2 regions of the Vibrio sp. 10N.261.46.E11 genome follow, and region 1 is predicted to be linked to the other one. Evidence: riboswitches for the same ligand, from Rfam matches in the RefSeq annotation. Region 1 holds a riboswitch; the other holds the start of a gene.
What was found. Region 1 has a riboswitch for lysine ahead of lysC (lysine-sensitive aspartokinase 3). Riboswitches for the same ligand answer to the same signal wherever they lie in the genome.

Region 1 (16,104 bases):
CCAGTTTGGAACTACACTTGCATCACGGGCAAAACCATTAAGCTCTAAGGTATCGTGAGTCATGTATATGTGCGAAAGCGAGATGTCATTTCGGCCTAATTGAGCGAAGGAGTTCATGATGCCAGAATACCCGACTTGCTGAGATTCATCGAATTGACTGACCGCCTTCAACGCCTCTTTATTAGCTTGTATCTCACTAGTGAGACGAGCAACCGCAGCTACCTTATTCGGAGATGGTTTATGTTGAATTAACTGACTGTTTAATTGGTTCACTTCTTGGTTAAGCTGGTTCAAGTCATATTGTAAAGCTGCTAGCTCTTCATCCAAACTCAATGCTTGATACTGCATGACACCATAACTGCCAAGCAACAAGGTACACACAAGCCCCCAAACCATGACCACATTTACTAGAGTGAAATACTCTTTTTTAGGCTTAAGGTGCTCAGGGTAGAGATTAACGTTAAAAATATTCTTTTCAGCCGCGAGCGTAACTAACCATTTCTCTGAATTTTCGCGTTCACCTTCAACAAGCAAAGAAACGGTCGAACTCAATGTGCTATTTAACACACTCTGCAATTCAGCTTCATCTTCCTCATCACAGCAGATTTTTAACTGATGAAGTTGGGTGCCTTTAATTTGAGAAGAAAGGTAATCAATCGATCGTTGGAGCTCTAAAGCCAAGCCGTCCAACTGTAATGCACTTGATGCGGCACCAGTTAAGGGGGGGACAACACTACGGATTGTTCTTTGGAAGCAAACAGTGTTTTCAACAAATGCACCAAGCTTAAAATGTGAGTTGGGGCTGCGTTGTAAAAGAATGAAATTAGAGAGCTCACCAGCACTGTAGCCCCAAACTTCATCTTCGGGAGCAATACCTTTAAGCTCAACTTGTGCTGAATTAGTAATGCTTACAAGTTTGTCCAATAGCTTTTTAGGAAAAACATACACTTGTAGCTTATTCGAGGTCGGTAGCGCTACCGCACTCGCTGTAATATCAGCCACCCTTTCAGAGATCAGATCTTTCAATAGAAAAGGCAGTGCAACCGACCATTCACTCTGTGGAATGTCCGGTTTATCAATTTGATAAGTTTGGTAGTAGTTCGCACAAACAATTAGTTGAAGGCTATCACTAGTAAGCGACTCACTGCTCAACAATTTTTTCAGCGCACTTTCCCAGTCACCGTTAACCACAGGAAAACTGGTGACTTGAGGTTCTGACTCAGCCGATGAAATATAAACGGTATCATTGCCCAAAAGGACAACTTGAGAACTACCGTTATTATTCGTTGGCTTTATTTTGTCTAAAATCGCTTTAAAATTCATGCTTAACTATTACTCTTACGCCATCGATTTCTTCGACCGACTTTTACAACGGATTCAGCTTTCACTGTCTTCTCCCCTAGAATAGGCAAGGGAATTATTTGTTGTTCTTCGTCGAAATATCTCCCTTGATAACCGTTAATACCTAACTCTATCAAGGTATTCTTTTCTTGTTTTGTCTCAACTCCGACCGCGATCACTTCAGTTGGAGAATCACCGCATGCTCCAATCAGACTTCGAACAAACAGTTGGTTTTCATGCCTTTGATCGATTTTCTTTACCAAACTTCGATGAAGCTTAATATAGTTAACCTTCAAATCCTTTATATAATGAGTGCTAACAATGGTTCGCCCAGCTTGGCCAACCACCACTTTACACCCTAACCCTCGTAACATCTTCGCCACTGGTCGCATATAATCAAGGTGAGTAATTAGATGGCCTTCTGAAAACTCAAAAGCAAGCTGAGAACGATGCTGAGCAGACAGCTGTAACAACTCACTTCTGAACCATTTAAAATGTGATTTATTTGCAAACGGAGTGACACTCAAGTTCACAGAATAATTGACAGGCTGTGTTGATACTTTCAGCGACTTAAACAAAACCTTCAAAACCGATTGATCCATTTGAGCTTGATAACCGACTTGTTCTACCGCAGACATAAAGCGAGATGATTTCAATAAACCTTTGTCTGGATCTTGAATTCTAATAAATATTTCTTTATGCAATTCATTGGCTTGACCTGAATCCGGCATAAGATAACACCGCTGAGCAAAGATTACTAAATTTTCAGGTAGCAGGGCTTTATCAAGTAATGTTCTCCAGCGAACACTGCCTCTGTCTATCTCACTTTTATTTTCTTTTGGGTAACGGCTCCAGTTATTAATACGCTCTAACTGAGCGCTCTTTAACGCGGTTTCCGTTTCATCCATAATTTGGCTATGACGTTCACCTTCGGTATACATGGTCACGCCAATATGGCACCAGTTATCTGATTCCAAAGGGTCCGGCGGAGTCAATTTATCTAATTGCCTTAAACATTGAGCTGCCAACGTCGCAATATCCTTTGTTCCTTGATGTGGAATAAACACGGCAAAGTCTGCTTCGTAATAGCGAGAAAAAATGACGTCGGGATAACGCTGAACAATATTCGACAATACTTCACCAACTTCAATAATAAATCCGTCGGTGATCTGCTTGTCATTGGCATCTCGAACTTGCTCCCACTCGTCGATACGTATCAGTAAAACGCCTCCACGAGCGCCACTTTCATGCAGTGCCGATTCAAGTTTGTTATCAAATAGTACTCGGTTGGCTGTACCAGTGAGCTTATCTAGAAAAGTATGGGTGCGAATAAAAGTATCAAAGCGACTTCGCTCTTGGCGTGCATCTTTCAACTCTTCAATCAGTACATCAAGCGCTTCACTTGCCGTATATGGCCATTCTCGCTCGTCCCCTTTTGAATGAGCCTCTACCTGCCCAGCAAGGATCATTCTCCCTCGCTCTTCCAAAATCTCTGATCCCATTAACTGTTCTTTTAACCAACGAACACCACGAGCCAAACAGAAAAGGATCAATGCCACCGCCAAAGTAATCGACCACATAGCTTCAATCGAATAGTTGTAACCAATATAAGGAGGGAGTGCTTTAAATTCGATTTGATAGCCTTCATTTCGGTCTAAAATGAAACTTCTTTCATAGAGGCGATTTGGATCAATTTGTGGGGAGGTATCTTTAAATCTGTAAACGATACCGGTCTTGTTTGAAAGCTTCATCTCAACGATATTGCTTGCCTGCAACATCTTAGGCATCCAACGTTGCATTGAATACGCAGCATCTGGATCTTCCATCTCTTTATCTACGACGTCGACAATACCAACCAAATAATGGTCTAAATATTCCTGTCCAATACGCTTAAAGGAGAGTGTGCCACCAATAAAAAGAATGAACATCGCACTGATCACTATCACGGTGACAAATGCGACCAATCGAGTGCTCAATTTTAGTGTCGGGGTATATCTCATGAATAACGAAATCCTTTTCAACTCACATTATACCGTATTGCTACTTATACTATAAATTGACGTTGTAAATAAAGCGTTAAGAATTGTAGGTAACAAAAAGCCGCGATGAACGCGGCTTCTTCCAATTTAATACTGTTTTTATAATATATTAAAAACAGTGCTTAAAATGGGATGTCATCATCAAAATCCATCGGCGGCTCATTATATTGAGGTTGAGCCTGCTGAGGAGCTTGTTGAGGTGCTTTCGGCTGCTGTTGAGCTGGCGCACTGTATTGTTGCTGCTGTTGTTGTGGCTGCTGTGGCTGACCCCAACTACCTTGCTGTTGGTTGTTACTCATACCACCTTGAGCAGGAGCACCGCCTTGAGCACGGCCGCCAAGCATTTGCATTACACCATTGAAGCCTTGAACAACAACTTCTGTAGTGTAGCGGTCTTGACCGCTTTGATCTTGCCATTTACGAGTTTGAAGTTGACCTTCAATGTAAACTTGAGAACCTTTACGTAGGTACTCACCAGCAACTTCCGCCAGCTTTCCAAACAGAGCAACACGGTGCCATTCTGTTTTTTCACGCTGTTCGCCAGTTGCTTTATCACGCCATGACTCTGACGTTGCAATGGTAATGTTCGCTACTGCGCCGCCATTTGGCATGTAACGAATTTCAGGGTCATTACCTAGGTTACCCACTAATATAACTTTGTTAACTCCACGGCTAGCCATGATTTGCTCCGTCTAAATTCATAGTCTCTGGAAATTTTAGCGCACAAGAATAGCATGCTTTTATTCAGTGATAAATCGCATTCCTATTCTCTCCTCACGACAAAGATTAAAAACGTAACAAATCATGATATTCAGAGCGATGTTGCTTTTTTCTCCACTTACAAACCACTCATTTACTTTTTGAATTGATATTCAACGCAATTCATAATGAGAGCGCTAGAGAAGTCAAAGTGTGCATGGCAACGTGAAATCTCATTAAATATAAACAGGACGTTTCTATGAGAAAATCTCGATACGCTCGCACTTTACACTTTCTGTGCATCGACCCGAACGACACCTACCTACATGTTAAAGAGATAGAAAAACACTTATCCATAATTCTCTACAAAATGACACCAGGTGAATTGATGCTAGTTGATAGGAAACAGAGCAATCGTATCCTGCTCGTTGATTACAAAGAGGTAAAACAGCTACTGGCTATTTGTCCTAACCTGACCGTGATGTGGAAGAATCATGAGATCATCTTATTCAATGTTCCTCTACAGCTTCCTACCTCTGAGCTGCTGACCTACGGGGTGTTAAAAGGACTGTTTTACAATACAGATCAAAAGGACAAGATTGCTCGTGGTCTTCAAGAAGTGATCGATGGTGATAATTGGTTACCAAGGAAGGTGACTAATCAGCTTCTATTTTATTATCGTAATATGGTCAATACCAATACGACCCCAACCAATGTTGATTTAACTATTCGTGAAATCCAAGTCATTCGCTGCCTTCAATCAGGATCATCAAATACTCAAATAGCCGATGACCTTTTCATTAGCGAATTCACGGTCAAATCCCACCTCTATCAAATATTCCGTAAGTTAGCGGTGAAAAATAGAGTCCAAGCTATTGCATGGGCAAACCAAAACTTGCTTGCATAACCGCTCCACCTCTAATCTGACAATAATTATGAGGGAAGCTCGAGTAATCATAGGTATTGTTGCTGAATTTTCGACACAACATATGCTAGAGTTGCCCTCAGAAATATCAACAAATCAGTTGAATCAATAATTATTATAGATAAAGGGTCTTATCATGATCAAAAAGTGCCTTTTCCCGGCAGCTGGCTACGGTACACGCTTCCTACCAGCAACGAAGTCAATGCCGAAAGAAATGATGCCTGTTGTGAACAAACCTCTGATTGAATACGGCGTTGAAGAAGCCATCGAAGCAGGTATGGATGGTATGTGTATTGTTACTGGCCGTGGTAAGCACTCATTGATGGATCACTTTGATAAGAACTACGAGCTTGAGCACCAAATTAGCGGTACCAATAAAGAAGACTTGCTAATCAATATTCGTGAGACGATTGAAGCAGCAAACTTCACCTACATTCGTCAACGCGAAATGAAAGGTCTAGGTCATGCTATCTTGACGGGGCGTGAGCTTGTGGGTGATGAACCGTTCGCGGTTGTGCTTGCTGATGACCTTTGTGTGAACGAACAGCAAGGTGTACTGGCTCAAATGGTTGCTTTATACAAGCAATTCCGCTGTTCAATTGTGGCTGTACAAGAAGTTCCTGAAGAAGAGACTCACAAATACGGTGTTATCTCTGGCGAGATGATCAAAGATGATCTGTTCCGTGTCGATGACATGGTAGAAAAACCAGAACCAGGTACTGCTCCAAGCAACCTAGCGATCATTGGCCGTTATATCCTGACTCCAGATATCTTTGAGCTTATCGAGCAGACTGAACCAGGCAAAGGCGGCGAAATCCAAATCACTGATGCATTGCTAAAACAAGCAAAAGCAGGCTGTGTGTTGGCTTACAAATTTAAAGGCCAACGTTTTGATTGCGGTAGTGTTGAAGGTTATATCGAAGCAACAAACTACTGTTTTGAAAATCTATACAAAAAAGACCAAAAGCAAATCGAACTAGGTAAGCACTCAACAACAAAAGAAGCTTAATCGCTAATTTTGGCTCACCCACTGTTTAGCTATTGATCGGTTTAACTATTTAGCTATTTAGCTATTTAGCTATTTAATTAATAGCCATTAGCGGTTGGTTAACAGCACATTAAATGATTCCAAGGGTGACTCAAAAGAGTCGCCCTTTTTTGTTTACTGTTTTTTTATCCAGTAAAACTTTGCACAAATCTCACTCTATGTAATACTTTAGCCACTTAAAATTACATGGTCTGTTGAGATGGATAAAATAGAAATTAGAGGCGCTCGTACGCATAACCTCAAAGACATTAACCTAACCATACCTCGTGATAAGCTGACGGTTATCACTGGATTATCAGGTTCAGGAAAGTCGTCACTTGCGTTTGATACCCTCTACGCAGAAGGTCAACGTCGTTATGTTGAGTCTTTGTCGGCCTATGCTCGTCAATTTCTATCTCTCATGGAAAAGCCTGATGTCGACCACATCGAAGGTTTATCTCCAGCCATCTCCATCGAACAGAAATCAACTTCTCACAACCCTCGTTCAACTGTTGGCACCATCACTGAGGTCTATGATTACCTAAGACTGCTTTATGCTCGTGTCGGTGAACCGCGCTGTCCTGATCACAATACCCCTCTTGCAGCACAAACCATCAGCCAAATGGTCGATAAAGTCTTAGAACTGCCTGCTGGTTCAAAGATGATGCTGTTGGCTCCGATAGTCAAAGAACGTAAAGGGGAGCACGTTAAAACGCTTGAGAACCTAGCGGCTCAAGGTTTTATACGAGCTCGTATTGATGGTGAAACCTGTGATCTATCCGATCCACCAGCACTTGAACTTCATAAGAAGCATACCATTGAAGTTGTGGTAGACAGATTCAAAGTTCGTCCTGATCTTCAACAGCGTTTAGCTGAGTCATTCGAGACCACATTAGAGCTATCTGGCGGCATCGCTGTCGTCGGTTGGATGGATGAAACAGACCAAGAAGAGATCGTATTCTCTGCTAACTTCGCTTGTCCAAAGTGTGGCTACAGCATGCAGGAACTAGAGCCTCGCCTATTCTCTTTCAATAACCCAGCTGGGGCATGCGGTACTTGTGATGGTCTTGGGGTTCAGCAGTATTTTGACCCAAGCCGAGTGATTTTGGATGAGAACCTAAGTATCGCAGAAGGTGCGATCAAAGGTTGGGATCAAAAGAACTATTACTATTTCCAGATGCTAACATCGCTGTCAGAACATTATGGTTTTGATTTGTATGCGCCACTTAATTCTCTGCCTAAAAAGACTCAAGAGATCATTCTTAAAGGATCAGGTCGTACTGAAGTGGAATTCAAGTACATCAATGACCGAGGAGATATTCGAGTTAAGCGTCATCCGTTTGAAGGCATCTTAAATACGCTAGAGCGCCGTTACCGTGATACGGAATCAAGCTCAGTTCGAGAGGATCTTGCTAAATACATCTCAACGAAGTCATGCTCAAGCTGCGATGGTACTCGTCTAAGATTAGAAGCTCGAAATGTATTTATCGGCGATACAACACTGCCTGAAATCGTTGAGCTCAGTATTGCTGACGCACTGCAATTTTTCCAAGAATTGAAGTTAGACGGTCAGCGTGGACAAATTGCTGATAAAGTGATGAAAGAGATCAATGACCGCCTACATTTCCTAGTCAACGTTGGTTTGAACTACCTTAATCTATCACGCAGTGCTGAAACTCTGTCTGGTGGTGAGGCACAACGGATTCGTCTAGCAAGTCAAATCGGTGCTGGTTTGGTTGGCGTTATGTACGTCTTGGATGAGCCATCGATTGGCCTCCACCAGCGCGATAATGAACGTTTACTGCAAACTTTGGTTCACCTCAGAGATCTAGGTAATACGGTGCTTGTTGTGGAACATGACGAAGACGCTATCCGTTGTGCTGACCATGTTATCGATATCGGTCCGGGCGCTGGCGTGCATGGTGGACACGTGGTTGCAGAAGGCACCATGCAAGACATCATCGAAAACCCGAACTCTTTGACAGGACAATACCTAAGCGGTGCAAAAGAAATTGCAGTACCAAAAGAGAGAACGCCGATCGATAAGAAAAAGGTTGTAGAGATCGTTGGTGCGACGGGGAACAACCTCAAGAATGTGACCGCGACGATTCCAGTTGGCTTATTCAGCTGTATAACTGGGGTATCTGGTTCAGGTAAATCAACACTAATCAATGACACCTTCTTCAAAGTCGCCCACACTCAATTAAACGGGGCCACGACTGCTGTTCCTGCACAGCACAAAAAGATTAAAGGATTAGAACATTTTGATAAGGTGATCGACATAGATCAAAGCCCTATCGGTCGTACACCAAGATCGAACCCTGCAACCTATACAGGAATCTTCACTCCTATCCGTGAACTATTCGCAGGCACACAAGAGTCACGAGCTCGTGGTTATAAACCAGGTCGATTCAGCTTTAACGTTCGTGGTGGTCGTTGTGAGGCTTGTCAGGGTGATGGCGTAATCAAAGTAGAGATGCACTTCTTGCCGGATGTGTATGTGCCGTGTGATGTGTGTAAAGGCAAGCGCTATAACCGTGAAACACTAGAAGTTCGCTACAAAGGAAAAACCATTGACGAAGTTCTAGAAATGACAGTGGAAGATGCAAGAGAGTACTTCAACCCTGTTCCAGTAATTGCTCGTAAGCTGCAAACCTTAATGGATGTTGGCCTTTCCTACATTCGCCTCGGACAAGCAGCGACAACCTTATCTGGTGGTGAAGCCCAACGTGTTAAATTGGCACGTGAGCTATCGAAACGAGATACAGGTAAAACCCTATACATTCTCGACGAGCCAACAACAGGGCTTCACTTCCACGATATCCAGCAGCTATTAACGGTATTACATAGATTACGTGATCACGGCAATACGGTTGTCGTGATTGAGCACAACCTAGACGTAGTTAAAACGGCTGACTGGATCTTAGATTTAGGCCCAGAAGGCGGCCAAGGTGGCGGTGAAATTGTTGCAGAAGGTACTCCTGAAGATGTGGCGTTAGTCGAAGGTTCGCACACTGCTCGCTTCCTTAAGCCTATGTTAAATTTGAAGTAGGTGTAAAATAGCTCCCTGCGTTCAGACAGAAAAATGTTAAAGTAACAGAGCTTGTTTCAGAAGGAACAAGCTCTGTTTTTATAAGGTTAGAGATTTATGGCAACAATACATACTAGCGGTACCCAGCTAGAAAATCAGAGAACTCAGCTTCCGCTTAACAAGACATTCCTTGCCTCTCTAGCTGTTGTATTCTTATTAGCCATGCATTTTTTCATGCCCAACCCTGGAGGCTCTGGCCTCACTTTATCCTTTAATCCAACCACTTGGTTAGCTCTTAGCTTTACGCTGGCGATTGGCTTCTACCAGCTTGCCACTAACCGAACACTCAAATATTCAAAGTTAACCGTTGGCTTGTTGATAAGCTGCATCATACTCACACTGCCGGTTTTATACAGCAACGCAGTTCCTCAAGCCGCATCAGGGCGCTTACTTGGATTGTGGGCGGGCTTTACATTATTCGTCGTGCTGCAACAATTTAAGTTCAGCAATAAGCACAAGCAGCGCATTTTGTGGTTCATTGTGCTTGCTGTTGTCATACAGGCACTATTTGGCTATGTGCAATATTTCCTATTAGAACCTGGCAACCTATTTGGCTACAACACTGCTGCAAACCGACCATATGGGATATTCCAACAACCGAATGTTATGGCAAGCTTTCTTGCTACAGGTTTTGTGCTGTCAGCTTATCTCTTGGTAAGGCAGCCTGCTAAATATAACCATAAGATCAGCGAGTCACTCCTACTGTATTTAACACCAGCCTTAACCGTACCTCTGCTGATCATCATCGTATCACGTACCGGATGGTTGGCTGCCGTCATTGGGTTTGTCTGCATTCTGCCTTATCTATACAAGTTCTCGACCAAGAAACGCTTCTACGGATGGTGTATATCAGTAGTGGCTGGTATCGCTGTTGCGTTTACGGTTATTAACCTCAGTGCTACAGACAGTATCGCTAGCAAGAAGGTGAATCTAGAAAGCCCACGAGCTTATACCTTCCCACAAGCTCTAGATATGATGATCGAAAAGCCATTTACCGGTTATGGTTACGGGAAATTTGAATCTGAGTACACCTTGTATACGGCTCGCCAACATCAACTCAACTCGAACTATCATCCCGGCCTTCCTTCAATGGATCACCCTCACAATGAGTTCCTGCTTTGGGGAGTTGAAGGGGGCATAGTACCAATCATCGGAATCTTGATTGCTGCAATATTGGTTATGTCACGCATAGCAAGTTCTGCAAAGGGAACGCGTCTAGCCCTGCTCGCGTTATTCATCCCAATCCTTTTGCACTCTCAACTTGAGTATCCTTTTTACCACTCGGCGATTCACTGGATAACATTCATTATATTGATTTACTGGGTCGATCAACGCTCTTCCCGACACTATCAACAGCCGTTCAGTATCATCAGTAAAACCTTGTTTCGAGTATCGAGCTTAGTAATACCTATCTTGGTCAGTTTTTATATGTTGAGCGCTCTGCATACCAACTATGTCCTGACTAAGTTTGAGCTGTCTAAGCCTAAAGACCCAGACATTCTTAAGCAAGTAACCAACCCCGTAGTCTGGAAAGATCGCTATGATTGGGATGTGTACAGTACCTATCTAAATATCGGCCTCTACAAAGCCGATCCTAGCCTGATCCAACCTTATATAGATTGGTCGCTAGAGATCATAAAGAGTAAGCCAAGGCCTACTTTCTACAGTAACCTGATTCTCGCGTATCAAGGATTAGGTGATCACAGCAAGGCGGAACAAATTCGCAGTGAAGCGAGCTTCTTGTTCCCAAATCGAGACTTTTCCAAGGTTCAGTATAAGAAGATATCGGAAGCAGAAAACAACATTTCTTCAGCTAAATGACGCCAAGGAATCTAGAGTCATTTTGCTGTAATGACGTTTAGCCTATAGCCTAGACACAAAAAAGCGCACATTCTCTCGTGCGCTTTTCTTTTAAACTTCAATTTATTAGCGTTATTTTAAAACGTCTTGTAACGCTTTTAAGCACAAAGCGACATTCTCTTTTCTAGCGCCATAACCCATTAAACCAATACGCCAAGCCTTACCAGCCAAAGAACCCAGCCCTGCACCAATTTCAAGATTATACTCTTCTAAAAGTTGCGTTCTGATCTTAGCTTCATCAATTCCTTCAGGGAAATAAAGTGCGTTAAGCTGCGGTAAGCGACTCTCTTCATCAACCACAAACTTTAACCCTAGTGCTTCTACGCCATCTTTAAGCTCTTGATGCATCGCATGATGACGAGACCAAGTATTATCTAGACCTTCATTTTTCAATAGCACGAGAGACTCGTGCAGTGCATAGAGGCTATTTACGGGTGCAGTATGGTGATAACTACGCTTACCTTCACCGCTCCAATAACCTAATACTAGGCTTTGATCTAAGAACCAACTTTGCACAGGTGACTGGCGCGATTTCATTTTATCAACGGCACGCTGAGAGAAAGTCACCGGAGATAGACCCGGCACACAAGACAAACACTTTTGGCTTCCAGAATAAACCGCATCAAGCTGCCACTCATCAACCAGCAATGGCACACCACCTAGTGATGTCACTGCATCAACAATCGTTAACGCATCAAACTGACGAGCGATAGCTGAGATAGCTTGAGCATCAGATAGCGCCCCGGTTGATGTCTCTGCATGCACAAAAGCAACCGCAACAGCGTCAGGGTTGTCCGATAGTGCTTGTTCTACTTTTTCAACTGAAACGGGCTTGCCCCACTCATCATCAACAAGGATCGCTTCGCCACCACAGCGCACCACGTTTTCTCGCATACGCTCACCGAAGACACCGTTACGACAAACAATCACCTTTTCACCAGGCTCAATCAGGTTAACAAAACAGGTTTCCATACCTGCACTGCCTGGTGCAGAGACAGCAATCGTAAATTCGTTTTCCGTCTGAAAAGCGTATTTGAGAAGCTGTTTAAGCTCATCCATCATCGTAATAAATAGCGGGTCTAGGTGACCAATAGTTGGGCGGCTTAAGGCCTGTAAAACTTGAGGAGAAATGTCTGAAGGCCCCGGCCCCATTAACGTTCGGTGTGGCGGATAAAAACTATCAATAGCAGTAGTGAGTGTTAAATTAGACATGTACATACCTTACGTTAATGTTGTCAACAATCCACCCTAAAGCAAATTGATTACCTCAGCAATTAGCCATAAGTATTGAGGTCAAACCAGTGTCACATAATTGTTAAAATTATTTTTCAATTATCTCACGTTACGTGATTGACATTATTTGCGCAAACGCGTTCAATGAAATGGCTATCTAGCAGAAGAGGAGCACTGCCCAGGCAGGTGTTTTGTGGAACCGCATTTCCAATACAAAACATTTATGGGGAGCAGTGCCGAGATAATAAAAGGATGCAGGACCTTTATTATCGGTTGAGCGGGCTGAATCCCGTCAACTGTCGCCATTTCTATATGGTGAAGAGCTTCTGAGGTTACTATTCTAATAATTCCTCTCTTTTTGCTCTAAAACTCTCTTCGAAAAACATCGGACGTTGGATTACCCAACCGTAATTTTATTTTAGGAAGTCGTGGGAGATATATCGTGAGTGCATCTAATGTAGCTGGTTCTTTTAATGTCGCTAAGTTTGGTGGTACAAGTGTTGCCAACTTTGAAGCAATGAGCCGTTGTGCTGCCATTATTGAAAACAACTCAAATACCAAGTTAGTCATAAGTTCTGCGTGTTCTGGTGTGACCAATTTGCTCGTTGAACTTGCGAATGGCGTTCAAGATAAAGCTCGTCGTCAGGAATTGATGGCTCAATTAGCGGACATTCATAACGCAATTCTTGGCCAACTGGCAGACTCAGTCAGCATCGAAAAAGAAGTTCACAGCATTCTTGATGACATTGCGAGCGCAGCAGAAGCGGCATCATTTCAAACCAGTACCAAACTGACTGATCACCTTGTCGCATGTGGCGAGTTGATGTCGACACACATCTTGGCTCAGATCATTCGTGAACGAGGCACACCTGCAGTTCGCTTTGATATCAGAGAAGTGATGCGCACTAATGATGACTTCGGCAAAGCAGAACCTCAACTAAAAGATATTTCCGCTCTAGCGCAAGAGAAACTTATGCCACTTTGCCAACAGCAAGTTGTCGTTACTCAAGGTTTTATCGGCGCTGATAGTGAAGGCAACACCACGACTTTAGGTCGCGGGGGCAGTGATTATTCGGCTGCACTGATTGCCGAATCAGTACAAGCAATTGGCTTAGAAATTTGGACGGATGTTCCGGGGATCTACACTACCGATCCTCGTATTGCACCTAAAGCTTCTCCTATCCCAGAGATCAGCTTTAGTGAAGCATCGGAAATGGCAAACTTTGGTGCGAAGATCTTACACCCATCAACTCTAGTACCTGCACTGCGCCACCAAATCCCAGTATTTGTCGGCTCTTCTAAAGCACCAGAGCTCGGTGGAACTTGGATTCGTCAAGAAGTTGAAAGCTCCCCTCTATTTAGAGCGCTTGCCCTACGCTGCAACCAAACTATGGTTACACTCCGCAGCGCTAACATGTTTCATGCCTATGGCTTCTTGGCAAAGGTATTCGAGATCCTTGCTAAACATAAGATCTCGGTCGATCTTATCACCACCTCAGAGATCAGTGTGTCACTCACTCTGGATCAAACAGACACTTCAGGTGGTGCTCCTGAGTTACCTGAAGCCGCTCGTCTTGAGCTTGAAGAGCTGTGTTCTGTCGATATTGAGCACGACCTATGCCTTGTTGCGCTTATTGGTAACAACATGAGCGAAAGCAAAGGCTATGCAAAGCAGGTATTCGGCACTCTTGAAGACTTCAACCTGCGTATGATTTGCTACGGTGCAAGCCCACACAATCTGTGCTTCTTGTTGGACGAACCTGTATCTAAACTGGCAATTCAAAAACTGCATCAAGAGCTTTTTGAATAAGAAGGCAATTAATAGATAGGGTTGAGTTAACCAAATCACAAATACAAAAAGGGTTGCGATTCAGCAACCCTTTCTCTTTCTAGCTTTACGAACAACTCACTGATTCCAGAGTTAGTTGATATTTGGCCCTAACCACTTCTCAGCTTCCAACATATCCCAGCCTTTACGGTCGGCATAGCTATCTACTTGATCCTGTTGAATCTGGGCTATCGCAAAGTATCGAGCATCAGGGTGTGAGAAGTACATCCCTGATACTGAAGCACCTGGCCACATCGCGTAACTAGACGTCAGTGACATATCGATGGCCTTCTCAACGTCCATCAACTCCCACAATGTACCTTTCTCTGTGTGCTCTGGACAAGCAGGATAACCAGGAGCAGGACGGATACCTTGGTATTTCTCTCGAATCAAATCGTCGTTAGACAAGTCCTCATCTGGCGAGTAACCCCAAATGTCCTTTCTCACTTCTTTATGCAGATACTCCGCGAACGCTTCAGCCAATCGGTCAGCAACCGCTTGAATCATGATTGCGTTGTAGTCATCACCTTTCGCTTTGTATTCATCAGCCAGTTCTCGCTCACCAATACCGCCGGTCACCGCAAAACCACCAATCCAGTCCGCTTTACCGCTCTCTTTTGGCGCAATGTAATCAGACAGACAATAGTTAAACCCTTTAGGCTTTTCGGTTTGTTGACGAAGGTTATGTAGAACCTTTAGAACTTCAGTACGAGACTCATCGGTATACACTTCAATATCATCACCAACACTGTTCGCTGGGAACATGGCACACATACCACGCGCTTCAAGCAGCTTCTCTTTCTCTACGCGATCCAGTAAATCATTGGCATCTTTGAATAAACGTTTTGCTTCTTCACCCACTTCTTCATGATCAAGGATCGCAGGGTACTTACCAACCAATGACCATGTCATAAAGAATGGAGTCCAATCGATGTACTGACGCAGAGTAGCTACATCAAAATCATTGAAGATGTGAACTCCCGGCTTAGCGGGTGCCGGTGGCGTATACGCATCCCAATCGATAGCGACTTTATTGGCACGAGCTCTTTCAAGTGTGACAGGCTTAGTGCGCGGCTTCTTACGATTGTGCTGGTCTCGAACGCGATCATAGTCGATATCTAGCTTCTCAACGAAAGCGGGCTTCAATTCATCAGAAAGTAGTGAAGTACACACACCTACAGCGCGCGAGGCATTATTTACGTATACAACAGGTTCTGAATAATTTTGTTCAATCTTGACCGCAGTGTGCGCTTTAGATGTAGTTGCGCCGCCGATCAATAGAGGAAGCTTAAAACCTTGTCTTTCCATCTCTTTGGCAACGTGTACCATTTCATCAAGAGATGGCGTGATCAAACCAGACAGACCGATAATATCGACGTTCTCTTCTTTAGCGACTTTCAGAATCTTTTCGCAAGAAACCATTACACCGAGATCGATAATTTCGTAGTTGTTACATTGCAAAACCACGCCAACGATATTCTTACCGATATCGTGTACGTCACCTTTAACGGTCGCTAATAGAATCTTACCGTTAGTTGCGCCCACTTCTTTGGATGCATTGATGAATGGTTCTAGGTGGGCAACCGCCTGTTTCATAACACGCGCAGACTTTACAACCTGTGGTAAGAACATCTTACCTTCACCAAATAGGTCACCGACAACGTTCATGCCGTCCATTAGAGGGCCTTCAATCACCTCGATAGGGCGAGAGGCATTAACGCGAGCTTCTTCGGTATCTTCAACGATAAAATCGGTGATACCTTTAACCAAAGAGTGCTCTAAGCGCTTCTCTACAGGCCAAGTTCTCCATTCTAGAGCAGATTTATCTTCAACCTTACCGACAGCACGCTCTAGGTATTCGGTCGCCATTTCAAGCAAACGTTCCGTCGAATCATCACGACGGTTTAGTACAACATCTTCAACAGCATCACGCAGATCTTCTGGAACATTATCGTAAATTTCCAGCTGACCGGCGTTTACGATGCCCATATCCATACCATTTTTAAAACAGTGATATAGGAATACTGCGTGGATTGCCTCACGAACGTAGTTATTGCCACG
Region 2 (16,104 bases), on a different contig from region 1:
AACATGTAACCGTTGTTGCAATGAACGAAGACGAGGCTGAAGCATTAACTGGTGAAAGCGATCCTCTAGCTGCTTCAGACAAAGCACTAGATTGGGTAGACTTAGTTCTATGTACAGCAGGCCCTGTGGGCTTGTTTATGGCGGGTTACACAGAAGATGCAGTGAAGCGTGAAACATCATTACCGTTGTTACCAGGCTCGATTGCTGAATTTAACCGTTATGAGTTTAGTCGTCCCGCACATAAAGATTTATGTGAAAATCCAACGAAAATCTATTCGCATATCGCACCTTACATGGGCGGCCCAGAAAAGATTAAGAATACTAATGGTGCCGGTGATGCTGCATTGTCTGCTCTATTACATGATATGGCCGCTAATAAGTACCATAAAGAAAACGTGCCTAACTCAAGTAAGCATCAGCATTCATTCTTGACGTATTCTTCTTTCTCACAAGTTTGTAAATATTCAAACCGCGCTAGTTATGAAGTATTAGTTCAGCACTCACCACGATTATCTCGTGGTCTTCCTGAAAGGGAAGACAGTCTAGAAGAAGCATACTGGGAAAGATAAGGTACTTTCTTTAGTCTGCAGTACTATCAGTACCCGTTGGTTTATAATACTAATAGTGAAAATATAAAAAAGGCTCCGAAAGGAGCCTTTTTTGTTTCTGAATATATTGAAGCCGTAAATAATACTTTAGTCGACTTAAATATTAATTCTATTGCTTAGTGGGTTATTGATTATTCACTTAGCAAGCTCGATGCCTTAAAGAGCAAACTCTTCTAGAGATTTACCAGCATCTAGTTGTTCTTGGATAGCTGAAGGCGTACGGCCTTGACCTGTCCAAGTTTTCTCGTCGCCATTCGCGTCTACGTATTTGTATTTTGCTGGGCGAGGAGCGCGCTTAGATTTTGTTGTTTTAGATTTTGCTTCACCAGAAAGTGCAGCAATAAGATCGGCAACATCGATGCCGTCTTTTGCGATTTGTTCTGCGATAGCAGAAAGCTTAGCTTCTTGCTCTGCTTTTGCTGCGCGTTCTTCAGCTTCAGACTCTTGACGTTCTTGCACAACAATAGTCAGCTTGTCTAGCGCTTCTTCAAGTTGCTCAAGAGTTAATTCACGTGAGAACGCACGAAGGCTACGGATATTTAATAGAGTTTTTGTTAATTCAGACATGATATTTCCCATCAAGGTAAACTAAATAATCCCCCTAATAATAAACAGAGCCTAAGAATAAAACAAATAGTATTTCTTCTATTAGTTATTTAAATAAAAAAATGAGACGGGTGTTTTAAGATGAAAAGACAGACCTCTAATGAACTTATAATAATTATTAAGAATATCTTAAAAAAAACAGGTGATATCTGATATGTGTTAAGTGGAGTAAACCGTAAAAGTTGACTACTGTTCTATTGATTACTTCATTAACAAAAAACTATTTTTTCTCGGAATGATATGTTGCATTGTTGCTCTTGATGGGTACAATTGCGGCTACCTGATGCGGTGCTTTGGTTAATCTGTTGTTAGACTCTGGTTTACACGGTTAATAATGTTACCGCACGTAGAGGTGCAATTATAAAGAGTAGTTTTCGTTGGGGTGATGCCAATGAACGGGAATGAAAGGTGTAATTGCCGAAGTAAATTGTATATCTAAGCAATTTGCTGGGGTTGTGCTCAATAGGTACAACACTGCCATAGTCTTAATTTTAAACTATGGAGCGCTACTGTAGGGTTGGGTGAAGTGTTCACTTCCCTTTCGCTTAGTTCAACATGAGCTTGATAAGCCGTATCAAGTTTATCTGCAGTAGATCTCTAGCCAAATAAAAAACTGGTTTTTGAAGATCATGAATTTAATAGATTTTGCAACATCGCCTTTATCTTTGCTTCCGCCCCTTGTGGCTTTAAGTCTTGCTATTGTTACCCGCCGTGTATTGGTTTCTTTGGGTGTCGGTATCATCATGGGTGCGATTCTACTTGCTGACTACTCAGTAGGTAACGCAGCTAGCTACGCCTTTACTAAAGTATCTGGTGTTTTCATCGAAGATGGTGGTATTAACACTTGGAACATGAGCATCGTTGCTTTCCTAATTATCCTTGGAATGACAACGGCATTATTAACACTGTCTGGCGGTACTCGCGCATTCGCTGAGTGGGCACAGTCTCGTGTTAAGAGCAAGCGTGGTTCAAAACTACTTGCTGCATTTTTAGGCGTATTCATCTTTGTTGATGATTACTTCAACAGCTTAGCGGTAGGTGCCATCTCTCGCCCTGTAACTGACCGCTTCTACGTATCTCGCGCTAAGCTAGCTTATATCCTAGATTCAACTGCTGCTCCTATGTGTGTGATCATGCCTGCTTCTAGCTGGGGTGCTTACATAATCACTATCATTGGTGGCATCTTAGTGACACACGGTGTGACAGAGTATTCTGCACTGGGTGCTTACGTTCGCCTTATCCCAATGAACTTCTACGCTGTGTTCGCACTATTAATGGTGTTTGCAGTGGCATGGTTCGGTCTAGACGTTGGTAAGATGCGTGAGCATGAAATCGAAGCATCTCAAGGCCGTGGCTTTGAAGGCGACAACGATCAAAAGCAAGCACACGATCTAAACGAAGAGCTAGATATTCAAGAGAGCGAAAACGGTTCTGTTTCTGATCTCGTTATGCCAATCGTAGCGTTAATCGTCGCGACGGTTGCAGCAATGCTTTACACCGGTGGCCAAGCGCTTACTGCTGATGGTCAAGCATTCTACTTACTTGGTGCATTTGAAAATACAGATGTAGGTAAGTCTCTGGTTTACGGTGGTGTGATTGGTTTACTCGTCGCGTTAGCAACGGTATTCAAACAGAAACTGCCTATGGCTGATATCGCAAGAACAATGTGGATTGGTGCAAGCTCAATGTTTGGCGCTATCCTTATCCTTGTATTTGCATGGACGATTGGTTCTGTTATTGGCGACATGAAAACAGGTTCGTACCTATCCTCTCTAGCAACAGGTAACATCGATTACCACTGGCTACCGGTTATCTTGTTCCTTCTTGCTGGCCTAATGGCGTTCTCGACAGGTACATCTTGGGGTACGTTCGGTATCATGTTACCGATTGCTGGTGACATGGCTGCTGCCTCTGACATCGCGCTAATTCTTCCTATGCTAAGTGCGGTTCTTGCGGGTTCTGTATTTGGTGATCACTGTTCTCCAATCTCGGATACAACGATTCTGTCTTCTACAGGTGCGCGTTGTAACCACATTGACCACGTATCGACTCAGCTCCCTTATGCGCTGTCTGTGGCGTTCGTATCGTGTATTGGTTTTATCACCCTAGGAATGACATCATCAACTGGCATTGCATTTGGCGCAGCGTCTCTAACGTTTGTTGCGGTATGTTTTGCATTGGCTTATTTCTCTCGTTGCAAGATAGCAACGTGTAAAAGCTAATCATCATTTGATTGAATAATGAGAAGGGAGGCGTTTGCCTCCCTTTTTTGTGTTCGTTAATTTAATTTTAAATTTCGTGAAAAAAGTTCGAATAAATGGTTGAAAAAGGGTGTCAGCTTAGTTAGTGTGGAGACAAGACAGCAAACAACCTAAGAGCTGATAAGTATGCGTAAATTAGTAATGAACATTCATCACCATCATCACCCTATCTAGTCTTTCGGGGAGATTTACGTATACCCGGGAGCAAGAATTCTCCCGGTGGTTAAGTCAAAGAATTTAGATTTAAACCCTCGGGACGAGAAAGTCTTCCGAGGGTTTTTTAGTTTTAGCACTTTAAATAATCAATAAATTCAAATATTTGCACAGGGATATAGCAATGCAGACACAACGCCTAAGAATCGCAATTCAAAAGAAAGGTCGCTTAAGTAAAGAGTGCCAAGATCTACTTAAAAAATGTGGTGTTAAATTTAACATCATGGGTGAGCGCTTAGTTGTTCATTCACTAAATATGCCAATCGACTTGTTACTGGTTCGTGATGACGACATCCCAGGCCTTATCATGGACGGTGTAGTTGACCTAGGTTTCATCGGTGAAAATGAACTAGAAGAAGTTCGTCTAGACCGTGTTGCTCTTAAGGAGCCTTCAGAGTTTCGCACACTACGTCGTTTAGACTTCGGTGGTTGCCGCCTTTCTATCGCAATCAACAAAGATGAAGAGTACAACGGCCCACAAGACCTAGCGGGCAAACGTATTGCGACAACCTACCCACAACTACTTAAAGCCTACATGGACGAGCAGGGTGTTGAATTCAGCACTTGTATGCTAACAGGCTCGGTTGAAGTAGCGCCTCGCGCAGGCCTTGCAGACGCTATCGCCGATTTAGTTTCTACAGGTGCGACGCTAGAAGCAAACGGCCTAAAAGAAGCAGAAGCTATCTTCCAATCGAAAGCAACACTGATTCAACGTGTTGGTGATTTCGACGCAGACAAAACCGCACTGATTGAAAAACTACTGACTCGTATGCAGGGTGTTCAACAAGCCAAAGAGTCGAAGTACATCATGCTTCACGCGCCAACCTCTCAACTAGAGCAAATCAAAGCACTACTGCCTGGTGCTGAAGATCCAACGGTTCTTCCACTATCTACAGACAAAGACAAAGTTGCCGTGCACCTAGTAAGTACAGAGAACTTGTTCTGGGAAACAATGGAGCAGCTTAAAGAGTTGGGTGCGAGCTCGATTCTAGTATTACCAATCGAAAAAATGATGGGGTAGTGACGATGAGAACTGTTGTTTGGCAATCTTTAAGTGAATCACAGCAAGACTCGGTATTAGAGCGTCCAGCTATTACTGAAGGTGCAAACATCACAGCGACTGTTTCTGATGTTATTGCAAAAGTACGAAATGAAGGCGATGCCGCTCTTAAAGAGCTGACTGCAAAGTTTGATGGTGTAACTCCAGAATCTATTCGAGTCAGTTCGAATGAAATCGAAGAGGCATGTGCTCGTCTAACACCAGAAATGAAGCAAGCGCTTGAGCAAGCTTATAGCAACATTGCTAAGTTCCACGAAGCTCAAAAGCCTCAACCTATCAAAGTTGAGACACAACCGGGCGTTGTGTGTGAGCAAGTGACGCGTGCGATTAATACTGTTGGCCTTTATATTCCGGGTGGCAGCGCGCCACTTCCGTCAACGGTTCTTATGTTAGGTGTACCCGCTCAAATCGCGGGTTGCCGCAAGGTTGTGCTTTGTTCACCTCCGCCAATCGCTGATGAAATCTTGTATGTCGCTAATCTTTGTAAAATCGACGAGGTTTACAATGTGGGCGGTGGTCAAGCGGTGGCTGCAATGGCTTACGGGACCGAGAGTGTGGCTAAAGTCGATAAGATCTTCGGCCCAGGTAACGCCTACGTAACGGAAGCTAAACGCCAAGTAAGTAACGACTTCCGTGGCGCTGCGATCGATATGCCTGCTGGCCCGTCTGAAGTGTTAGTGATTGCAGACGAAACTGCGGATGCTGACTTCATTGCTGCTGATCTACTGAGCCAAGCTGAACACGGGCCAGATTCACAGGTTGTATTAGTAACACCATCGCCAGTTATTGCCGACCAAGTAACAGGTGCCGTGCAAAAGCAACTGAAAGAGCTGTCTCGTGCGAACATCGCTCAGCAAGCATTGGCTTCAAGTCTAATCATCATTGCTGAATCGATCACTCAAGCGATTGCGATTTCGAATTTCTATGGTCCTGAGCACTTGATTGTTCAGACCAAGAGTCCACGAGAATTACTGCCGTTGCTAGACAATGCTGGTTCAATCTTCTTGGGTGACTGGTCTCCAGAATCTGCGGGTGACTACGCATCAGGCACAAACCACGTTCTGCCGACTTACGGCTATACCAAGACTTATTCAAGCCTAGGTTTGGCGGATTTCTCTAAGCGTATGACGATACAAGAGTTAACAGCTGATGGCTTACAAGGCCTAGCGCCAACGGTAGTGACAATGGCGGAAGCCGAAGGTTTGGACGCACACAAACGTGCGGTGACCATCCGAGTTGAAAAATTAAATCGATTTGAACAGCTAAATAAAGCGAAATAAGGGTAGGGCATGGAAAAGTTAGCAAGAAAACAAGTTCAGGCTCTAACACCTTACTTGTCTGCAAGACGCATTGGTGGCAGCGGAGATGTATGGTTGAACGCCAACGAATCTCCGTTTGATAACGAGTACAACCTGAACTTGTCTCGTCTTAACCGCTACAGTGAATGTCAGCCAAAAGAGTTGATTGACGCTTACGCTCAGTATGCAGGTGTTACTCCGGAACAAACACTGACAACGCGCGGCGCTGACGAAGGCATTGAACTACTGATTCGTGCGTTCTGTGAGCCGAACGAAGACGCTATTCTTTACTGCCCACCCACTTACGGTATGTACGCAATCAGTGCAGAGACGATTGGTGTTGAGCGTAAAGTGGTGCCTCTGACTTCTGAATGGCAATTGGATCTTCCTGCTATTGAAGCTCAACTTGACAACGTAAAAGTGGTGTTTGTTTGTAGTCCAAATAACCCAACAGGTAACTTAGTTAACCGTAAAGACATCGTTAAACTGCTTGAAATGACACAAGACAAAGCGATTGTGGTGATGGATGAAGCGTATATCGATTTCTGCCCTGAAGCATCAACGGTGGATTTGCTTGCTCAGTATCCGAATCTAGCGATTCTTCGAACCCTATCGAAAGCATTTGCTTTAGCGGGTTTACGTTGTGGCTTTACGCTAGCGAACAAAGAGCTTATCGATGTATTGTTAAAGGTGATTGCTCCTTATCCAGTGCCAATCCCTGTTGCTGACATTGCCGTTCAAGCACTTTCAGAGCAAGGACTAGCGCGTGCTAAGTTCCAAGTTCTGGATTTAAGTGCTAACCGAGCGTATTTACAAGCAGGTCTATTAGGCATGCCTCAAGTGACGGTATTTGATGGTTGGGCTAACTACCTACTGGTTAAATTCCCGAACGGCGATGAGTTATTTAAAGCGGCTTGGGATACGGGCATCATTTTGCGTAATTCACCAATTGAAGACTGTGTTCGTATTAGTATTGGTAATCGCGAAGAGTGCGAAAAGACACTTGGATTCATTCGTAACTTTTATCAGTAACGAAAGGTTTACCAGTAATAACATTTGCCAGTTTGAGTGGATTAATTGCAGGCTGGCAAGTGAAACCAATATTTTGGGTTAGCGTTGATTTTAGCTAGGCCAGCAGATTTAAAATTAAAAGGAAGTTCAAGTGAGTAAACAACAGAAAATACTTTTTATAGACCGTGACGGCACCTTAATTGTTGAGCCGCCAGTTGACTTTCAAGTAGACCGTTTAGACAAACTAAAATTCGAACCGTTAGTGATCCCTAGCCTACTTGCACTGCAAGATGCAGGTTATCGCTTAGTGATGGTTACTAACCAAGATGGTCTAGGCACAGATAGCTACCCGCAAGAAGAGTTCGATGCTCCACACAATATGATGATGGAGTTCTTTGAGTCTCAGGGCGTTAGGTTTGATGATGTTCTAATCTGCCCTCACTTTGATGAAGACAATTGCTCTTGCCGCAAGCCTAAGCTGGGTATGGTTAAAGAATACCTACAGGGCGGTAAAGTTGACTTCCAAAAGTCAGTCGTGATTGGTGATCGAATGACGGATCTTCAACTTGCTGAGAACATGGCAATTCGTGGTATCCAATATGGCCCGGATGCAGAAACTGAAGGCACGCTTAACTGGCCACAAATCGTTAAAGATCTGACGGTTAATGCGCGCATTGCTGAAGTGGTTCGTACCACTAAAGAAACGGACATCAAGGTGGCAGTAAACCTTGATGAAACCGGTGGCAACAAGATCGACACAGGCATGGGCTTCTTCGATCACATGCTTGATCAAATCGCGACACACGGCGGTTTCCAAATGAACCTGACTGTGAAGGGCGATCTACACATTGATGATCACCACACAGTAGAAGATACCGCTCTTGCTTTAGGCCAAGCATTGAAAGATGCATTAGGCGATAAACGTGGTATTGGCCGCTTTGGTTTCAGCCTACCAATGGATGAGTGTTTGGCTCAGTGTGCGCTAGACCTTTCTGGCCGTCCATACCTGAAGTTCGATGCTAAATTCAGCCGCGAGCAAGTGGGTGACCTTTCAACAGAGATGGTGGTTCACTTCTTCCGTTCTCTAACCGATACATTGGCTTGTACGCTACACCTTTCTTCTGACGGTAATAATGATCACCACATCATTGAGAGCCTATTCAAAGCGTTTGGCCGTACTCTTCGCCAAGCAATCAAAGTTGAAGGTAACGAGTTACCAAGCAGCAAAGGCGTTCTGTAAGGCTAACGTTAGCAAGGAAAAACAATGAAAGATCAAAAAGTCGTTATTATTGATACTGGTTGTGCCAATGTTTCCTCGGTGAAGTTTGCGATTGAACGTCTAGGCTACGCAGTTGAAATTTCAAAAGAACCAGAAGTTGTTCTTGCTGCGGACAAGCTATTCCTACCGGGTGTAGGCACAGCAAGTGAGGCAATGAAGAACCTACAAGAGCGTGACCTTGTTTCTCTTGTGAAGAAAGTAGAGAAGCCTCTGCTAGGTATTTGTTTAGGTATGCAGCTGTTAGGCAAATTGTCTCAAGAGAAAGGCCAAAAGGCTGACGCGTTAGTTGAATGTTTAGGCTTGTGTGATGGTGAAGTTCGTTTACTTGAAACGGGTGATTTACCGCTACCACACATGGGTTGGAACACAGTTACCGCGACACCTAACCACCCTTTATTCAAAGACATTGAAGAAGGCGAGTACTTCTACTTTGTACATAGCTTCGCAATGCCGGTGGGTGATTACACTATCGCACAATGTGATTACGGTAATCCGTTCACAGCAGCGGTGCAAAGTGGCAACTATTATGGTGTTCAGTTCCATCCAGAGCGTTCGTCAAAAGCTGGCTCTAAGCTGATTCAGAACTTCTTGGAATTGTAATAAGGATTTGGCAGCGGCTAACGTTGCCCTATAAGGAATGTAAATGATTATTCCCGCGTTAGATTTAATTGAAGGCCAAGTAGTTCGCTTATTCCAAGGGGACTACGGGCAAGTAACAGAATACAAAGTAGACCCAGCAGAGCAGTTCAACCTGTATCACCAAGCTGGCGCAGGTTGGCTTCACCTTGTTGATTTAACCGGCGCAAAAGACACAACGGCTCGTCAGTTAGACTTGATCGCTAAGCTACTTGCTAGCACGCCTGCGAACATCCAGATTGGTGGTGGTGTGCGTAACGAACAAGATGTCGTTGATCTGCTAGAAGCTGGCGCGCAGCGCGTTGTGGTTGGTTCTACGGCAGTTAAGCAACCTGATTTGGTTAAAGGTTGGATGGAGAAGTACGGTGCGGAAAAAATCGTGCTGGCTCTGGACATCAATATTGACGAAAGCGGCACACGTAAAGTCGCGATTTCAGGTTGGCAAGAAGATTCAGGTGTGACGATTGAAGCGCTGATTGAAGACTACCTCACGGTTGGCCTTAAACACGTTCTGTGTACCGATATTTCACGTGATGGCACGCTAGAAGGATCAAACGTAGAACTTTACGTTGATCTTTGTAAGCAGTACCCACAAGTACAATTCCAATCATCGGGCGGCATTGGCAGCTTAGCGGATATCGAAGCGCTTAAAGGCAGCGGTGTTGCTGGTGTGATTGTTGGTCGTGCGTTACTTGACGGCAAGTTTACCGCAGAGGAGGCATTTGTATGTTGGCAAAGCGAATAATCCCTTGTTTGGATGTCCGTGACGGACAGGTGGTTAAGGGCGTTCAGTTCCGTAACCACGAAATTATTGGTGACATCGTTCCGCTAGCACAACGCTACGCAGAAGAGGGCGCTGATGAATTAGTATTTTACGATATCACGGCATCGAGTGATGGTCGTGTCGTCGACAAGAGCTGGGTGAAACGTGTAGCAGAAGTGATTGATATTCCTTTCTGTGTGGCTGGTGGTATTAAGTCTGCGGAAGATGCAGCACGCATTCTTGAGTTTGGTGCTGATAAAGTGTCAATTAACTCACCGGCATTGGCTAATCCGCAACTGATCACTGACCTTGCTGATAAGTTCGGCGTGCAGTGTATCGTTGTTGGTATCGATTCATACTTCGATAAAGAAACCGGTAAATATCAGGTTTACCAATTTACTGGCGATGAAGCGCGTACCAAAGCAACCAAATGGGAAACCAAAGATTGGGTGCAAGAAGTACAGAAGCGTGGTGCAGGTGAGATTGTGTTAAACATGATGAACCAAGATGGCGTTCGTAATGGTTACGACACCGAGCAACTCAACATGGTTCGCTCAGTATGTAACGTTCCATTGATTGCTTCTGGTGGCGCAGGTGCGATGGAGCACTTTGCTGAAGCTTATAAAAAGACCAACGTGGACGGAGCACTTGCGGCTTCGGTATTCCACAAACAAGTCATCAATATTGGTGAACTTAAACAGTATTTAAAACAACAAGATGTAGAGGTGCGACTATGAGTTTTGAACCCGTAAGCTTATCAAAAACAGAAGTAGGCGCATTGTCAGAGCGTATTGATTGGGAAAAAGTGGGTGGCTTAGTGCCAGCTATTGTTCAAGATTACCAATCTAGCCAAGTGCTGATGATGGGATACATGAACCCTGCAGCACTCGAGAAAACAGGCGAGACTGGCCAAGTGACGTTTTTCTCTCGCACCAAAGAGCGTCTTTGGACGAAAGGCGAAACGTCGGGCAACGTATTGCAACTGCAAAACATTGCCTTGGACTGTGACAGCGACACCTTACTGGTTAAAGTTAATCCCATTGGCCCAACATGCCACACTGGTACAACAACGTGCTGGGACGGAGACAAACAACAAGAGTCTCAGATGGTGTGGCTTCATCAGCTTGAGCAGCTACTGGCTGCCCGCAAGGACGCCGATCCTGAATCTTCTTATACTGCCAGCCTATATGCCCGTGGCACCAAGCGTATTTCGCAAAAAGTGGGCGAAGAAGGCGTTGAAGTCGCGCTTGCGGCGACGTCGGGCGATAAGGCGGAGTTAGTGTGCGAATCTGCGGATTTGATTTATCACTTGATGGTTCTTTTACAAGACCAAGGCCTATCGATGAACGACGTGGTGAACAAACTAAAAGAGCGCCATAAGTAAGCCCTCTTTAGATTAATAGAACCGCGTAAAAGACAGAAAAAAGCCCCGCAAACAAACATGTTTACGGGGCTTTTTAGTTTTTTAATTTTCAAGATTTCAAGATTTCAAGATTTCAAGATTTCTAAGCCCTACGTCACTTTTCTAACCTCTGACTTTGCGTCATTCCGAGGAGCCTAAGCGACATCAGGAATCTCTTCTCTTAATCTGACTTCTTAGTCGAACGAGTTACCCGCAGCACTTCTTGTATTTCTTACCACTGCCACAAATACACGGATCATTACGGCCGATTTTAAAGCTCTCAACGGTTTGATTTAAGCGTGGGTCAATTTCTGGTTGTGTAGTTTGTTCCTGCTCTGGGAAGGTACCATCAATGTAGTACCAAAGACCTTCTTTACGTATAAAGCGAGAGCGTTCTTGCATGCAGTATTGTACGCCTTCTTCATTGAAGTAAGCTTTAAACTCAACAAAGCCTTCGTCTTGGTGCGAGCCTGCCGCAGTATCAATGACTTCTAGTCCTGCCCAATCACTGTCGATAGATTCGGCAATACCTTCTCTCTGCGCTTCTGCGTTGCAGCTTGGATGATAAGTAGCAACAACATAGTCAACCAAACCCAACACGTGCGCTGAATAACGAGAGCGCATCAACTGTTCAGGCGTTTCAACAGCACTGTGGTGAAGGTGCGCTGATTCACAGCACTGTTGGTAAGTATTTTTGCTACCACATGGGCATAAAGACATGGTCAAATCCTGTAAAAATGGCCTCTGTTAAGAGGCCATAAATGAATGTGTTGGAGTTTATCAAGAAACGACTGCTCACCAAAGCTGAGTTTCGATTGAAGTTGCTGTGTGACGTGAACTATTTCAAAGTAGGAGACAGCAGGTCTTGGGCCCAAGAAGTTGCTTCGTCATAAGCTTGACCTAGCTCCGCTTCGTTAAGTTTGAGCAGTTTACGAATGCGTGTTGCTTCATCCCAGCGAGCTTGCTCATAAGCAACGACCATCGCCAAAATAGCACCTAACACGCCTTTACGCTGAATCAGGGCTTGCTTAATTTCATCGTCGATCGGTACCGAGTCTAGTACTTTTTCTAGTGGCAGATCGAATAGAGAGTCGAGCAGCGAGAACATGCCAGTTAAAAAGGCTTGCCCGGGCTCAACCTTAACGTTCATTTTTCCGACCAACAGTTCACATTGACGCGCGCGTATCACGGCTAAACCATAGAGTGAGTCTGGCTTATCTTCTTTCGCGGATGCGATAGCAACCAGTGAAACTAACTTACGCAGCTTCTGCTCACCAAGATAAACAAGCGCTTGGTGGAATGAACGAATTGGTGCTGATGAGCCACCTGCAGAGTTTACGTAAGAGAGCAGCTTATACGACATGGTCATATCAAGGGTAATCAAACGCTCTACTTCGGCAAAGTTGATAGGATCGTTGGCAATCTCTTTCAACAGTTGAACAATGGTTAAAAAAGCAGGGTTTAATGCGCGAGTTTGGATCATCTCCGGCTTACTGAAAAAGTAGCCTTGAAAGTAGTTAAACCCGGCTTGGATTGCTTCTTGGTATTCTTCGTGAGTTTCTACTTTCTCCGCTAGAAACTCGATATTCAAGTCTTTCAGAGTGTTCATGAACATCGCAGCTTTAGCGATTGAGATCAAACGTATGTCGAATTTGATAATTGATACGTAAGGTAAGAAGCGTTTCCATGCTTTGCTAGGCACAAAATCATCTAACGCGATCGTGTAACCCGCATCATAAATTGTGATGATGGCTTCTAGCAGTTCGTCTGTTGGCTCACAGTCTTCCAGTACCTCGACAACTAAGCTCTCTTTCGGAAATAGAGTCGGGACTAGGTTAACCAAGCTTGCATATGGAAAATTAACGAATCCAAGCTTATCGCCCAATGTATTATAGTGGGTAGATAAGAAGTGGTCGGAAAGCAAACGGCTAGTAGCGAGCTCCGGCTCTACTTCAGGGAAAGTGTTCTTAGGACCATCCCTAAATAGCAACTCGTAACCTATGGTCTTCTTGTCTGCATCGAGTATTGGTTGACGCGCTACGTATGAATATTTCAACTTGGTACTGTGTTCGGTTTATTTTTGATAGACAAATAATAGCTAATTCAGGAGAAATTACCATATACAAGTGAAGAAAATCTGACCGATGATAATAATAAAAGTGAAAGTTTAAGCGTGATGCTAAAAGCGATTGCTAAACTCGCGATTCTGTAGTTCAAAACTTTGCGGAGTGAACACCAGAACTGATCCTTGGGTATACCAATCACCCAATACGACACGGGTTTTAGTGCAATTGTTAGCACTGAAGGAGTGTATGTCTGGACGGTGAGTATGACCGTGGATCATCAAATCGACGTTGTGTTGTTTCATCACATTTTCGACTTCTTGCTGTGTTACATCCATGATGTCGAGTGATTTTGTCTGCTTATCATCTTTGATATCAGACTGAACCTTGGAGACAATTTTCTTTTTGATAAAAAATGGAATTCTATTAAAGACCCATTGTAACCAGGGCTGATGAACTTTTTCACGAAAGGCGAGGTACTTTATATCTTCGGTACACAGAGTATCACCATGCAATACCACTGCTTTTTGTCCGTAGATATCGATAGTAGAAACTTCATCTAGAAGCTGTACGCCTGTTTGTTTCGCAAATTTTTTGCCAACTAAAAAGTCGCGATTGCCTTGTGTGAAATAACAAGGTACGCCAGTGTTAACTAAGTCTATAAACGTTTGGCGAATTGAATTCGCGAACTCGCTTGTATCGTCGTCACCAATCCAGAATTCGAAAAGATCACCCAACACGTAGAGTGCATCCGCTTCTACGGCCTCGTTCTTCATGAAGGTTAAGAAGCAGTCTGTGATGTCTTGTCGCGACGGAGCAAGGTGTAGATCTGATATAAAATATGTTTTCATAGGTCTAAAAAAGGGAGCGATTCGCTCCCTGTATCCTGATTTTATCGGCTCATCAATACTAACCGAAAGCGGTGAATTAAGCTTCGATTGTCGTACCAGTGATGATCACTTCTTCTAGAGGTACGTCTTGGTGCATACCCATAGAGCCCGTGCTAACACCTTTGATCTTGTTTACTACGTCCATGCCTTCAACAACTTCTGCGAATACACAGTAGCCCCAACCATCTAGGCTTTCGCTACGGAAGTTTAGGAAAGAGTTGTCGTTAACGTTGATGAAGAACTGAGAGCTTGCTGAGTGTGGTTCCATAGTACGAGCCATTGCTAGTGTACCCACTTTGTTCGCTAGGCCGTTGTTCGCTTCGTTCTTGATCGTCGCGCGAGTTGTTTTTTCTTTAAGGCCAGAAGTCATGCCGCCGCCTTGAACCATGAAACCATCGATAACACGGTGGAATAGCGTGTTGTCGTAAAAACCATCACGGCAATACTGTAGGAAGTTTGCGCTTGTTTCTGGTGCTTTTTCTTCGTTAAGTTGAACTTTGATGTCACCAAAATTTGTGTGAAGGATGATCATGATTGTTACCTTACTGTCTTTTTAATATGAAGTTCGAATTCTAGCGCATGTTGGCGGACTTTCAAATCATCAAATCATTCACTTAACTCAGATGTTTAAAGTAATTCCTGCTTTTGGGGATTACCTATTAAGGTATGACTTGTTATACTGCGAGCTTATTTTTGATTAATCCATAAAATAGATAGAGATCATGCTGAAGATATATAACACGCTCACAAGACAGAAAGAGGAATTCAAACCAATTACAGCTGGCAAAGTCGGTATGTATGTCTGTGGGGTAACCATATACGATCTCTGTCATATTGGTCATGGCCGTACGTTCGTTTCATTTGACGTGGTAACTCGTTACCTGCGTTACCTTGGTTACGATTTGAATTTCGTTCGTAATATCACTGATATCGATGACAAAATCATCAAGCGCGCTAATGAAAACGGCGAGTCTTGTGACTCTCTGACTGAGCGTCTGATTGGTGAAATGCACGCGGACTTCGATGCATTGAACATGAAACGCCCAGATGTCGAACCTCGTGCGACTGAATTCATCACAGAGATCATTGAGTTAGTAGAAAAGCTAATTCAACGTGGCTTTGCTTACGTTGCAAGCAACGGTGACGTGATGTTCGAAGTTAGGAAGTTTGACGAATACGGTAAGCTTTCTAAGCAAGATCTTGACCAGCTTCAAGCTGGCGCCCGTGTTGACATCGATTCTGCAAAACGTAGCCCGCTAGATTTCGTTGTTTGGAAGATGTCTAAGCCAGGTGAACCAACTTGGGAATCACCATGGGGTCCAGGTCGTCCAGGTTGGCACATCGAATGTTCAGCAATGAACTCGTCTATTCTTGGCAATCACTTCGATATTCATGGTGGTGGTTCGGATCTACAGTTCCCGCACCACGAGAACGAAATCGCACAATCTTGCTGTGCACATGGCACCCAGTATGTGAATACTTGGATGCACAGTGGCATGGTGATGGTAGACAGAGAAAAAATGTCTAAGTCACTGGGTAACTTCTTCACTATCCGTGACGTACTTCAGCATTACGATGCAGAGACAGTTCGTTACTTCCTGATGTCTGGTCACTACCGTAGCCAACTGAACTACAGCGAAGATAACCTAAATCAGGCTCGTGCATCACTTGAACGTCTCTATACATCACTTCGTGGTCTAGACGTTACCGCAGCCCCTGCTGGTGGTGAAGAGTATGTGACTCGTTTCTCTACAGCGATGAACGATGATTTCAACACACCTGAAGCTTATTCAGTGCTGTTTGAAATGGCTCGTGAAATCAACCGTATCAAGACTGAAAGCATAGAAAAAGCAAGTGCACTAGGTGCGTTGATGCGTGAACTGGCAGACATCATCGGTATTCTGCACCAAGATCCAGAAGCCTTCTTGCAAGGCGATGCAGCAGGTAACGATGATGAAGTCGCTGAAATCGAAGCGTTGATCAAACTGCGCAACGATTCTCGTGCTTCGAAAGA

Region 2: another riboswitch for lysine. It lies ahead of AB4407_RS07010 (Na+/H+ antiporter NhaC family protein); the one in region 1 lies ahead of lysC (lysine-sensitive aspartokinase 3).

Annotation. Positions count from the first base shown of each region.
Region 1 is NZ_JBFRQW010000050.1:71,729-87,832, forward strand. Features, by position in the region: gene AB4407_RS16180 (MSHA biogenesis protein MshI) at 1-1,323, opposite strand, end outside; gene csrD (RNase E specificity factor CsrD) at 1,326-3,341, opposite strand; gene AB4407_RS16190 (single-stranded DNA-binding protein) at 3,503-4,060, opposite strand; gene AB4407_RS16195 (LuxR C-terminal-related transcriptional regulator) at 4,339-4,986, shown strand; gene galU (UTP--glucose-1-phosphate uridylyltransferase GalU) at 5,141-6,013, shown strand; gene uvrA (excinuclease ABC subunit UvrA) at 6,252-9,083, shown strand; gene AB4407_RS16210 (PglL family O-oligosaccharyltransferase) at 9,180-10,943, shown strand; gene AB4407_RS16215 (alanine--glyoxylate aminotransferase family protein) at 11,055-12,194, opposite strand; lysine riboswitch at 12,372-12,549, shown strand; gene lysC (lysine-sensitive aspartokinase 3) at 12,658-14,025, shown strand; gene metH (methionine synthase) at 14,137-16,104, opposite strand, start outside.
Region 2 is NZ_JBFRQW010000020.1:24,502-40,605, forward strand. Features, by position in the region: gene AB4407_RS07000 (inosine/guanosine kinase) at 1-569, shown strand, start outside; gene AB4407_RS07005 (H-NS family nucleoid-associated regulatory protein) at 765-1,175, opposite strand; lysine riboswitch at 1,554-1,731, shown strand; gene AB4407_RS07010 (Na+/H+ antiporter NhaC family protein) at 1,844-3,436, shown strand; His leader region at 3,625-3,760, shown strand; gene hisG (ATP phosphoribosyltransferase) at 3,813-4,709, shown strand; gene hisD (histidinol dehydrogenase) at 4,709-6,028, shown strand; gene hisC (histidinol-phosphate transaminase) at 6,038-7,078, shown strand; gene hisB (bifunctional histidinol-phosphatase/imidazoleglycerol-phosphate dehydratase HisB) at 7,209-8,297, shown strand; gene hisH (imidazole glycerol phosphate synthase subunit HisH) at 8,322-8,936, shown strand; gene hisA (1-(5-phosphoribosyl)-5-[(5-phosphoribosylamino)methylideneamino]imidazole-4-carboxamide isomerase) at 8,980-9,717, shown strand; gene hisF (imidazole glycerol phosphate synthase subunit HisF) at 9,699-10,472, shown strand; gene hisIE (bifunctional phosphoribosyl-AMP cyclohydrolase/phosphoribosyl-ATP diphosphatase HisIE) at 10,469-11,119, shown strand; gene AB4407_RS07055 (YchJ family protein) at 11,345-11,857, opposite strand; gene AB4407_RS07060 (EAL and HDOD domain-containing protein) at 11,976-13,193, opposite strand; gene lpxH (UDP-2,3-diacylglucosamine diphosphatase) at 13,317-14,051, opposite strand; gene AB4407_RS07070 (peptidylprolyl isomerase) at 14,128-14,622, opposite strand; gene cysS (cysteine--tRNA ligase) at 14,813-16,104, shown strand, end outside.